Regions from separate parts of the Ruegeria sp. ABM4_193 genome, predicted to be linked through region 2. Evidence: riboswitches for the same ligand, from Rfam matches in the RefSeq annotation. Region 2 holds a riboswitch; each other region holds the start of a gene.
The links. A riboswitch is a leader RNA that binds a small molecule or an ion and turns the genes downstream of it on or off. The one in region 2 is predicted to bind cobalamin.
Positions count from the first base shown of each region.

Region 1: linked by a shared signal. The riboswitch ahead of ACXADZ_RS05690 (DUF1636 family protein) and the one ahead of ACXADZ_RS19135 (DUF4198 domain-containing protein) in region 2 are both predicted to bind cobalamin.
Region 3: linked by a shared signal. The riboswitch ahead of ACXADZ_RS15330 (hypothetical protein) and the one ahead of ACXADZ_RS19135 (DUF4198 domain-containing protein) in region 2 are both predicted to bind cobalamin.

Region 1 is NZ_JBSWTT010000001.1:1,132,797-1,136,047, forward strand. It holds gene cobN (cobaltochelatase subunit CobN) at 1-178, opposite strand, end outside; gene cobW (cobalamin biosynthesis protein CobW) at 182-1,237, opposite strand; gene ACXADZ_RS05690 (DUF1636 family protein) at 1,239-1,613, opposite strand; cobalamin riboswitch at 1,708-1,924, opposite strand; gene ACXADZ_RS05695 (NAD(P)-dependent oxidoreductase) at 2,071-3,027, shown strand; gene ACXADZ_RS05700 (SLC13 family permease) at 3,108-3,251, opposite strand, start outside.
Region 2 is NZ_JBSWTT010000003.1:169,547-172,797, forward strand. It holds gene ACXADZ_RS19130 (LacI family DNA-binding transcriptional regulator) at 1-944, opposite strand, end outside; cobalamin riboswitch at 1,162-1,364, shown strand; gene ACXADZ_RS19135 (DUF4198 domain-containing protein) at 1,494-2,279, shown strand; gene cbiM (cobalt transporter CbiM) at 2,285-2,896, shown strand; gene ACXADZ_RS19145 (cobalt ABC transporter permease) at 2,893-3,251, shown strand, end outside.
Region 3 is NZ_JBSWTT010000001.1:3,065,300-3,068,550, reverse strand. It holds gene ACXADZ_RS15340 (DNA polymerase III subunit gamma/tau) at 1-606, opposite strand, end outside; gene ACXADZ_RS15335 (protein-tyrosine phosphatase family protein) at 779-1,279, shown strand; gene ACXADZ_RS15330 (hypothetical protein) at 1,282-1,689, opposite strand; cobalamin riboswitch at 1,781-2,001, opposite strand; gene ACXADZ_RS15325 (alpha/beta hydrolase family protein) at 2,132-2,992, shown strand; RNA gene ffs (signal recognition particle sRNA small type) at 3,041-3,139, opposite strand; gene ACXADZ_RS15315 (bifunctional 2',3'-cyclic-nucleotide 2'-phosphodiesterase/3'-nucleotidase) at 3,179-3,251, opposite strand, start outside.

The DNA.
Region 1 (3,251 bases), on a different contig from region 2:
CCAGTCGAAGCGTTGGCATTCGACCCTCGGTTCCGCCGCCACGATGCCAGCCCGCCGCGAAAGCGCCGAGGTCGCTGTCCGAGAAGGACAAAACAACCAGATCCGCCGGGCTTTGGCCCAGATCGGTTGGGGTCTCGGTTTCCTCGAGCCCGTGGCTTTCGCGGAAGACGACGTGCATGGTTTACTCGGCAGCCTCGGTGACGCCCGCGAGGATCGCGTGGATTTCGGCCTCTTTGATGTCGTCATGCTCGGCGATAACAACCAGACGCGAACGGCGCTCTTCCTCTGGTCCCAATGGGCGGTCATATTGGTGACGGACGCGTGCGCCCACGGCCTGAACCAGCAGGCGCATGGGTTTGCCCTGTACTGCCGCATAACCTTTGACCCGCAGGATGTTCAGCTCGGTCGCCAGGCGTTCGATCTTGGCGACCAGATCGGCTGGATCGGTTTGTTCCGGCAACTCGACGATGATGCTTTCGAAGTCGTCATGTTCGTGATCGTGGTGACCGTCGTGGTGCGACGGACGTGCATCCATGTCGTCTTCGGCTGCAGCTTCCAGTCCCAGTACAACGCGGACATCCACGACGCCCTCGGCGACTTCGACAACAGGCAAGGGGCGCGGTGCTTCGGCGGCGATCACCTCTTTGGCCTTGGCCACACCTTCGGGTCCTGCAAGATCAGGCTTGGTCAACAGGATGATGTCGGCGCACGAGATCTGATCCTCGAACACTTCGGACAGGGGCGTTTCGTGATCGATCGAGTCGTCGGCGAGGCGCTGGGCATCCACAGCTTCGACATTCGGGGCAAAGCGACCGGCGGCGACGGCCTCGGCATCGGCCAGAGCGATCACGCCATCGACAGTGATCTTTGAGCGGATATCCGGCCAGTCGAACGCTTTCAGCAGCGGCTTGGGCAGGGCGAGGCCAGAGGTTTCGATCAGGATATGCTCGGGGCGCGGTTCCAGCGCCATCAGCGCCTCGATGGTCGGGATGAAGTCATCCGCGACGGTGCAGCAGATGCAGCCGTTTGCCAGCTCCATGATGTTTTCCGCCGGGCAATCCGGGATGGCGCAGGATTTCAGGATATCGCCATCCACGCCCACATCGCCAAACTCGTTGACGACAACAGCCAGACGTTTGCCCTGCGGGTTCTGCATCAGGTGTTTGACCAGCGTTGTTTTTCCCGAGCCCAGAAAGCCGGTGATCACGGTGACGGGAAGTTTTTCGAGATTCGACATGTCAGGCTCCAATCGGGGGAATGCGCGAGGCGCAGTTTTTGCGGAAATGTTCAGGGCGCTCGCGCCATTTCACCAGACCATCTTCGGTGGCCAGATACTTGGTTGCGCCGTCGACGATTACATCGACATGGTCCACTTCGTTCAGGTTTTCGTAAACGAAGGTCCAGCGATCGGGACCGCCGCGCAACACGATAGAACAGCCCTGATCGCAGTTCGAAAGGCATTCGACAGGTTTCAGGGTGATGCCTTCGGGCAGCTCTGCTTGTTCCAATGCCTGGTGCAGCAATGTACCGGGGCGTTGCGCATCGTCTTCGATGGGCAGCCCGCGGCGGCAGGTCGTGCAGACCAGCAGTTCGACCGGTGTGGTCTCAGTCATGTCTCTCATCCCCCCAAATCCTCTTCGCGGGGGACGGGGTTTCAAGCGGGCCACGTGTTGCAACATGGACCCGATACCGGAACACCCCGCCCGGTTTCAACTTCGGGTGCTGGCAGGTCTCCCGGCTTGCGGATGTCAGAGGCCCGGTACGTCAGGGTCCTCTGTCGGATGTCCCGCCTTCCCGGCCTAGGCCAGTGGCATTGGGCACCCTCTCCGGTCACGGTCGCGGGGGCGGCTGCGTTTGGCGGAAGATCCGTTGACGCATTCCCTTTTCATCGGCTCTTGCCGACACCAACGAATGGGTCATGCGGCACCGCTGGCCCGCTTGTCAAGCGCGTTGCGCGTAACATCAGGAGGCGGGTGTGAAAAGCGACCTGTGGTTGTCGTTGGGCGGCATGAATGGTCAGATAAATCCGTGATCGCATGACAGGTACAAGCCAGCAGGGAGAGGCGACATATGAAAGTAGGATTCATCGGGTTGGGAAACGTTGGCGGCAAGCTTTCGGGATCCTTGCTGCGGAACGGTATTGATCTGACGGTGCATGATCTGAACGCGGATCTGGTGGCCGCGTTTGTCGCCCTTGGCGCAAAGGCAGCCGAAGGCCCGGCACAGTTGATGCGCGATTGCGATGCGGTCATCACCTGCTTGCCATCGCCTGCGGCGTCAGATGCGGTCATGCAAAAGATGCTGCCCGAAGTGGGCCCCGGCAAAATCTGGATGGAGATGTCGACAACCGATGAGGCCGAGGTCAAGCGTTTGGGGGCCGAGGTGATCGAACGCGGAGGCGCGGCAGTGGACTGCCCGGTTTCGGGCGGGTGCCATCGGGCGGCCACCGGCAATATCTCGATCTTCGCGGGATGTGACCGTGCGACTTTTGAGCGGATTCTGCCGTTTCTGACCACCATGGGACGGCGTGTTTTGCACACGGGTGAATTGGGCTCTGCCTCGGTTTTGAAGGTGCTGACCAACTATCTGGCCACAGCCAACCTGATCACCTGCGCCGAAGCGCTGGTCACGGCAAAGGCGGCGGGCATGGATCTCAACACGACATATGAGGCGATAAAAATCTCGTCCGGTACGTCCTTTGTGCATGAAACGGAAAGTCAGGTCATACTGAATGGTTCGCGCGACATCTCCTTCACTATGGACTTGGTGAAAAAGGACATTGGTCTGTTTCAAGAGGTAGCGGACCGCGCCGGGGTGCCTCTGGAAATGAATCCGGTCATGATCAAGATTTTTGAAGATGGCATTGCCCGGTATGGCGATCGCGAGCTGTCGCCGAATATCATCAAACGTCTGGAAGAGGCGACTGGTTTGGACATCACAGCCCCCGGTTTCCCGCCGGAGATGGAAGATGATGAACCGGAAGAGCCGGGGTATGAGGTTGTCCCGCAAGGCCGGGGCTCGGCGTAGAGGTTCAAGCTAACCTTTCCAACGAAATGTAATCGGCAATCGGGGTGGGCCAGCCCAGAAATCCGGCCCCGATTGCCGCGCTAGTACATAACGTTGATCATCACCAATGAAACGACAAGGAACAGCGCGGTCATGATGCCGCCTGAACGGACGAAATCCATGACCTTGTACCCTGCCGGACCCATGATCAGCGCATTGACCTGATGGGTCGGGATGATGAAGCT
Region 2 (3,251 bases):
GTCAGCCCGGGGCTGGCGTATTGGCATTCCGGGACCCCGTCATATCCAAGAACCGAGACATCGCGCCCGATCTCAAGGCCAAATTCTGCGCAAACAGAGTAGCTTCCCAGTGCCGCTTGGTCTGTCGCAAATACTATCGCGGTAGGCGGGACAGGAAGACGCAATACAGCGCGCGCTTCAGCGGCCCCTTCTTCGCGGGTGCGGGCCCCTTCGCGGATCAATTCGGGATCGACTGGCAATCCTGCAGCCCTAAGCCCGTCGACATAGCCATCCCGACGCAGGTGGCTGTAGTTGAACTTTGGATCACTGCCGACAAACCCGATACGGCTGTGACCAAAACGGACCAGACGTTCGACCGCGCCGCTCATGGCTTTTTCACCGGAAATATCAAACCACGACGTATCGTCCTGATAGCCGGTTCGACCATATCCTGTCCGACCATAAAGGATGAAAGGCACCTGCAGGTCGCTGAGGTACCCAACTCGCGCGTCATCTACTTCGGTACGCGGCAGGATAAATCCATCGGCCTTTCGTTCTTCGACCAAACGGCCCAAAACATTTAACATGTCCTGCTTCGACTTCGCGGTCGAAATTGTCATCGTCCAGTCAGACGCACTTGCAGCTTCACAAGCCCCTGCCAGAAAGTCCTGAAAAAACGGATTGTGCCGGTCCGGTTCTTCACTGTTGATGACCATGGCAATGGCACGCACGCGCCCTGTTCGAATAGCCTGAGCATGGCTGAGCGGGCGATACCCCATCTTGCGCGCCGTCACCTCAACACGCTTTCGCGTTGATTCTGAAATGTCGGAATACCCGTTCAATGCACGCGACACGGTGCTTTTCGAAAGGCCAAGGTGATGTGCCAATTCGTCAAGCTTCACCCGCCCACCGGACGCGGCGCGCTGGGATCGGATTTGTCGCTGTTGCAATTCGGGATTCGCCATCATTCTTTCATTTAACTGCTTCGAAACCGGTTTCGGCAATCAAAAAATTAATTCCAGCACCCCGCGACGGACAATCACTCCCAATCAACGAACAGGTCACAACACCAACACTTAGACATCACCGCAGCCGATGAGTTTAAAGCGGAACACCTCTGGAATTCGCAGATGACCCTCCCAATGCCGCAATCGGGAGTTGACCATGATCAAGTTTTTCTGTCATCAACGCGCCATGTTCGGTTCCGGGGAGTCACCCGGAGGCAATAGGGAATGCAGTGCGGCACATTCTTGGCCAATTCTGCAACTGCCCCCGCAACTGTAAGCGGCGAGCGAGACTGATTACGCCACTGGGTCACACCCGGGAAGGCCAGTTTAGCGTTAAGACCCGCAAGTCAGGAGACCTGCCGAACATGCGCCCTCGGAAAGGGTGCTCATCATCGGCGACGGGGTGTGCGCCGGATCTGTTTGCCTGTTGGGGCAGATAGTTTCGCATTCCCCTATGTCAAAAACCAATGCGTGCCGGGGAAGGCGCGACGTGAGAAGGACGTATTTGTGAAACACTTTTTGTTGGCCGCGGCCGCTACTGCGGCGCTGCCCGCGCTGGCTCAGGCTCATTTCTTGCTGGAATACACCGAGGATACCATGATCGAGCGTCCGGGCGACGTTCCGGTCAAGTTGGTCTTCTGGCATCCGTTTGAAGCCGGGCACGTGATGACCCTGGAAAAGCCAGAAGAATTCTATGTGATCCACAACGGCGAAAAGACCGATCTGTTGGGTACATTGGAAGAAACCACATTCGAAGGCCCCGAGAACAGCGCCAAAGCCTTTCTCGGTTCGGTCCCGGTGAAACGTTCCGGCGACTATGTGCTGGTGACGGTACCTGCGCCTTACTACGAAGAATCCGAGGATATCTATATCCAGCAGATCACTAAGGCTTACCTGAACCGCAATGAACTGCCCACCGACTGGGATCAACCGCAAGGTCTGGCGACCGAAATTCTGCCGTTGAACAAGCCCTATAACGTCATTGCAGGTTCCACCTTCACCGGCCGTGTACTGAGCGAAGGCGAACCGGTTGCCGGTGCTGAGATCGAAATCGAATACATGGCAGCCGAGCCCGATCTGGCGGGAAACGGTGCCAAAGACGCCACAGCATCCCCACTACCGGGCGGCGCATTGGCCGCGATTTCAGATGAGAACGGCTATTTCACCTTTGGCGTACCGAAAGCGGGTTACTGGGGTTTTGCCGCTTTGGGTGCGGGCCCAAAAACCGAACATGAAGGCAAAGAACTGAGCCAGGATGCTGTGATCTGGATCCGCGCCTGGGATCTGGAGTAACCCCTATGCACATCGTGGACGGAGCCCTTTCGAACCCAGTTGTGATCGGCGGCGCAATCGCAGCGGCTGGCGGCATTGCCATAGGGCTGAAATCGCTGGACCTCGACCGCATTCCCACCGCGGGCGTGCTGTCGGCCAGCTTTTTTGTAGCCTCGCTGATCCATGTGCCGATCGGCCCGTCCTCTGTGCATTTGATACTGAACGGTCTGGCCGGGCTTTTGCTCGGCTGGGCCGCTTTTCCTGCGCTTTTTGTTGGCCTGTTGCTTCAAGCCGTGTTTTTCGGCTTTGGCGGTTTGACTGTGCTTGGGATTAACACGGTCAACATCGCACTTCCGGCGGTGCTGACATGGATGATCTTTGGCCGTCTGATCGCACGCGGCTCTCCGGTGCAGGGCGCTGTTTGGGGCGGCATCGGAGGAGCGTTTTCGATTGCAGCCACGACGGCCCTTGTCGCTGTCTCTCTGGCTCTGTCTGGTGACGAATTCCTACCAGCCGCGAAACTGGTCTTTTTTGCACACATTCCCGTCATGGCAATCGAAGCGGTACTTACCGGTTTTGCTATTCTATTGGCCCGCCAGGTCAAGCCTGAACTCTTTCTGAGGGGTGCCCCCGTATGAGACAGCTAATTTTTGTTGTTGCGATATGGCTTACCCCGCTTCCTGCGCTGGCCCATAAAGTTATCGCCGGGGTCTTTCCTGCAGGCGACGCGATTGAAGGGGAATTGGGCTTTTCCAACGGCGACATGGCTGAAAACCAAGAAGTTGTTGTTTACGGCCCCGATGGCGCTGAACTGGGGCGAACAGTCACAGATACCGATGGTTTCTTCCTCTACACCCCCACCGAACTTGTCGCGCACACTTTCAAAGCAGATCTGGGCGCTGGTCATCTAGCCGAGGTCACCATGCCCGCCGAGGAAGTGGCTGAGATTTTGGGCGTGGATGCCGAGCTTGTAAAACCTGTTACGCAGGTTGA
Region 3 (3,251 bases), on a different contig from region 2:
TGCGATCTTTTGCAGAAGCCCGATCATATCTTCGGGCTCGATCCGGCGCAGATCGAAGCGCTGACAGCGGGACAGAACCGTGACCGGCACTTTGCGGATTTCGGTTGTTGCGAAGATAAACTTCACATGTTCAGGCGGTTCCTCGAGCGTCTTGAGCAGCGCGTTGAAAGCGCTGGTCGAAAGCATGTGGACCTCGTCGATGATGTAGATCTTGTAACGCGCGCTGGCGGCGCGATAGCGGACACTGTCGATTATTTCGCGAATGTCATTCACACCGGTCCGGCTGGCGGCGTCCATCTCCATCACATCGACATGGCGGCCTTCCATGATCGCCACGCAATGTTCGCATTGCCCGCAAGGCTCGGTCGTCGGGCCGCCATTGCCGTCGGGGCCGATGCAGTTCATACCCTTGGCGATGATCCGCGCGGTGGTGGTTTTGCCGGTGCCGCGAATGCCGGTCATGATGAAAGCCTGCGCAATCCGGTCCGCTTCGAATGCGTTTTTCAGGGTGCGTACCATGGCATCCTGACCCACCAGATCGGCAAAGGTTTCCGGGCGATATTTGCGGGCGAGAACCTGATAGGCGGGGCTGGGCGTGTCGGTCATGTTTTCTCGGTCGGATTCGGTGCTTCGGCTCAGCGTAGTGGCCGCTGCCTTCCGCGTCCACCGCGAGGCGCGATGATTTTTGATTTAGATTCCGACCGGATTCGCACTAAGCTGTTCCAACAAAATTAAAGACTCATTTTTGTAAAGAGTTCCTGGTGGAGGACACACGTTCATGTCGCAGCTGGTTATCTATGCCCTGCAAGTCGCAGGAGGAACGCTGGCCCTGACGTCGATACCCGGACATGGCGGGGATTATGAGCCGGATCTGGATACGATTGCAGCGTGGAAGCCGGGGCTGGTGATTTCAATGACAACGGATGTCGAGATGCTTCAGCACGGGGCGCGGGATTTTGGCAGCGATATTCAAAGCCGCGCCAGCCGGTGGGTGCATCTGCCGATCGAAGACTTTGGCGCACCAACGGCGGCGGTTGAAGAGGCGTGGCCAGATGTCAGCGCCGCCGCCCGGCACGCCCTGGCTGGCGGAGGCCGGGTATTGGTGCATTGTCGGGGCGGCTGTGGCAGGTCGGGGATGGTTGTTCTGCGTCTGATGGTCGAGTGCGGCGAACGGGCTGACAAGGCGCTGGAGCGTCTGCGGTCGCTGCGCCCCTGTGCCGTGGAAACAGACGCGCAGCTGGCTTGGGCGGCCCGGGTTTCCCCGGCGCAGGTGGTGTGATCTCAGGCCGAAAGCTGTTCGGGTGCGTGTACGGTTTTCCGGGGCCGTAGCGTTGCAACCTCGATCATCGCGCATGGTGGGTTTGCAATGATGCCAGATGGCAGAGTGCGGAACGTGTTTCCAAAAATCAGATCAGCATAGAGGTTCAGGTCCTCAATTGCTGCGTTGGGCTGCGTGTCACAAAACACGCGAACACTGTCTGATTGTGCCTGGAAAATTGCCTGACACCCTTTTGTGCAATGTGAAAGCTCACTACTACCGTCAAACTCGAAGTCGTCGCCTGTGGCAGCCGAAGCTTGTATCATAGCCTCGGAGATCGAGCGCGCCAGCCGCGCCAGGGCGGGGCAGGTTTTGCCCGTCCGCTGACATACCGTTGCGCTGTATTCATGCGTCTTTGTCTTCCAGATCATCCTGCGCCCTCCGCGCGTGGTGGACAGAAGGATCGGGTCAGGTGGGACAGCGAAGTGCAGTCAGGACCTGCCCGGACACCCCGCCCGAGTTTCGGTTTCAGTTTCGATGGCAGGTCTCCTGACTTGCGGGTCATGGCTTTGCCGACCTTCCCAGCCCTCGGGGCCAGTGGCGTTTCGGCATTGCTCACCGCTTACAGTTGCGGGGGCAGTCGCGGCATTGGTTAGCGTCCGGATGACCAGACGGAACCGCACCGTGTTCCCTTTTCATCCCGACCCCTTGTGGGGGACAGGAACCATCACACAATCGCTAGCGTCTGATCCGGTTCCGAGTCAAGCGGATCTTTGGCCCCGACGTTTGGTCATGCTGGATGGGTGACAACTTCCCGCGTAGAGTTCCCATCATTGAAATAAGAAACTAGTTTTTGGCGCAGGATCAGGGATCATGTTGGATACAGAACAGACGGTATTAACCGAAGAGTTCCTCTTTCCGTCCGGGTCATCAACCCTTTCAGCGCGCCTGTACCGACCCTTGTCTGAACCCAGCACAGTGGTTGTGCTGAACAGTGCCACAGGCGTGCCACGCGACTATTATCGCCACTTCGCGCGTTGGCTGGCCGCCGAGCGCGGTATGGCGTGCCTAACCTATGATTACCGGGATTTCGGGCATTCTCTGACCGGTCGCATGAAGGATGCGCGTGCGACAATGGCGGATTGGGCCTTGATCGATATGCCAGCGGCGCGGGCGGAAATGCGCAGACGTTTTCCTGGTGCACAACAATGGACGATTGGTCATTCCGTAGGTGCCATGCTGGGACCCGTACAGCCCGATATCGACAAAACCGACCGGATGATTTGCGTGTGTTCTGGGCTTGTGACCCTGAACGATCACCCATGGCCCTACCGTGGATTGGCCGGGGTGTTCTGGTATGGGCACGCCCCATTGCTGGTCAAAGCGCTTGGGTATTTACCCGGAAAGGCAATCGGTTTTGGTGCGGATTTGCCGGAATCGGTCTACTGGCAATGGCGTAAATGGTGCACCGCTCCTTCGAGTTACGTGCCCGAGATCGGAGCCGGGTTGCCTGATGCGCGTTGGACAGAAACTGAAAAACCAGTGGATCTGTTTACTTTTGAAGATGACCAGATGGTCCCACCCGAGGCGGTATGGCGGCTTGCCGATCTCTATGGCCCCAAGGCCAAACGACATCTGCTGAAACCTGCTGATTTCGAGTTGTCTGAAGTTGGGCATATTGGGGCTTTTGCCCGTCGTAACGCGGCCCTTTGGCCACGCTTTGTCGACATCTGAACACGTTTTGGGTGAGACCGCGTATCACCAATTAGGTATGTGAGGGGAAAGTGAGAGGTTGGACATCGACCCAAGCGGGGCTCGTTGTGGCTGCTTCCTTCCGGACCTGACCAGGTTGGCGAGGCGCTCGCCCGCGCCAACCTCTCGACTCTGGATATAGGGAAGGCGAGGGCAAAAGACAACCCGTCAGAACGTCAGACGGATCCGCTCGAACCCGGCTTCATCAGGACTTAGCAATTGGGCGTTGAACATGCGCAGC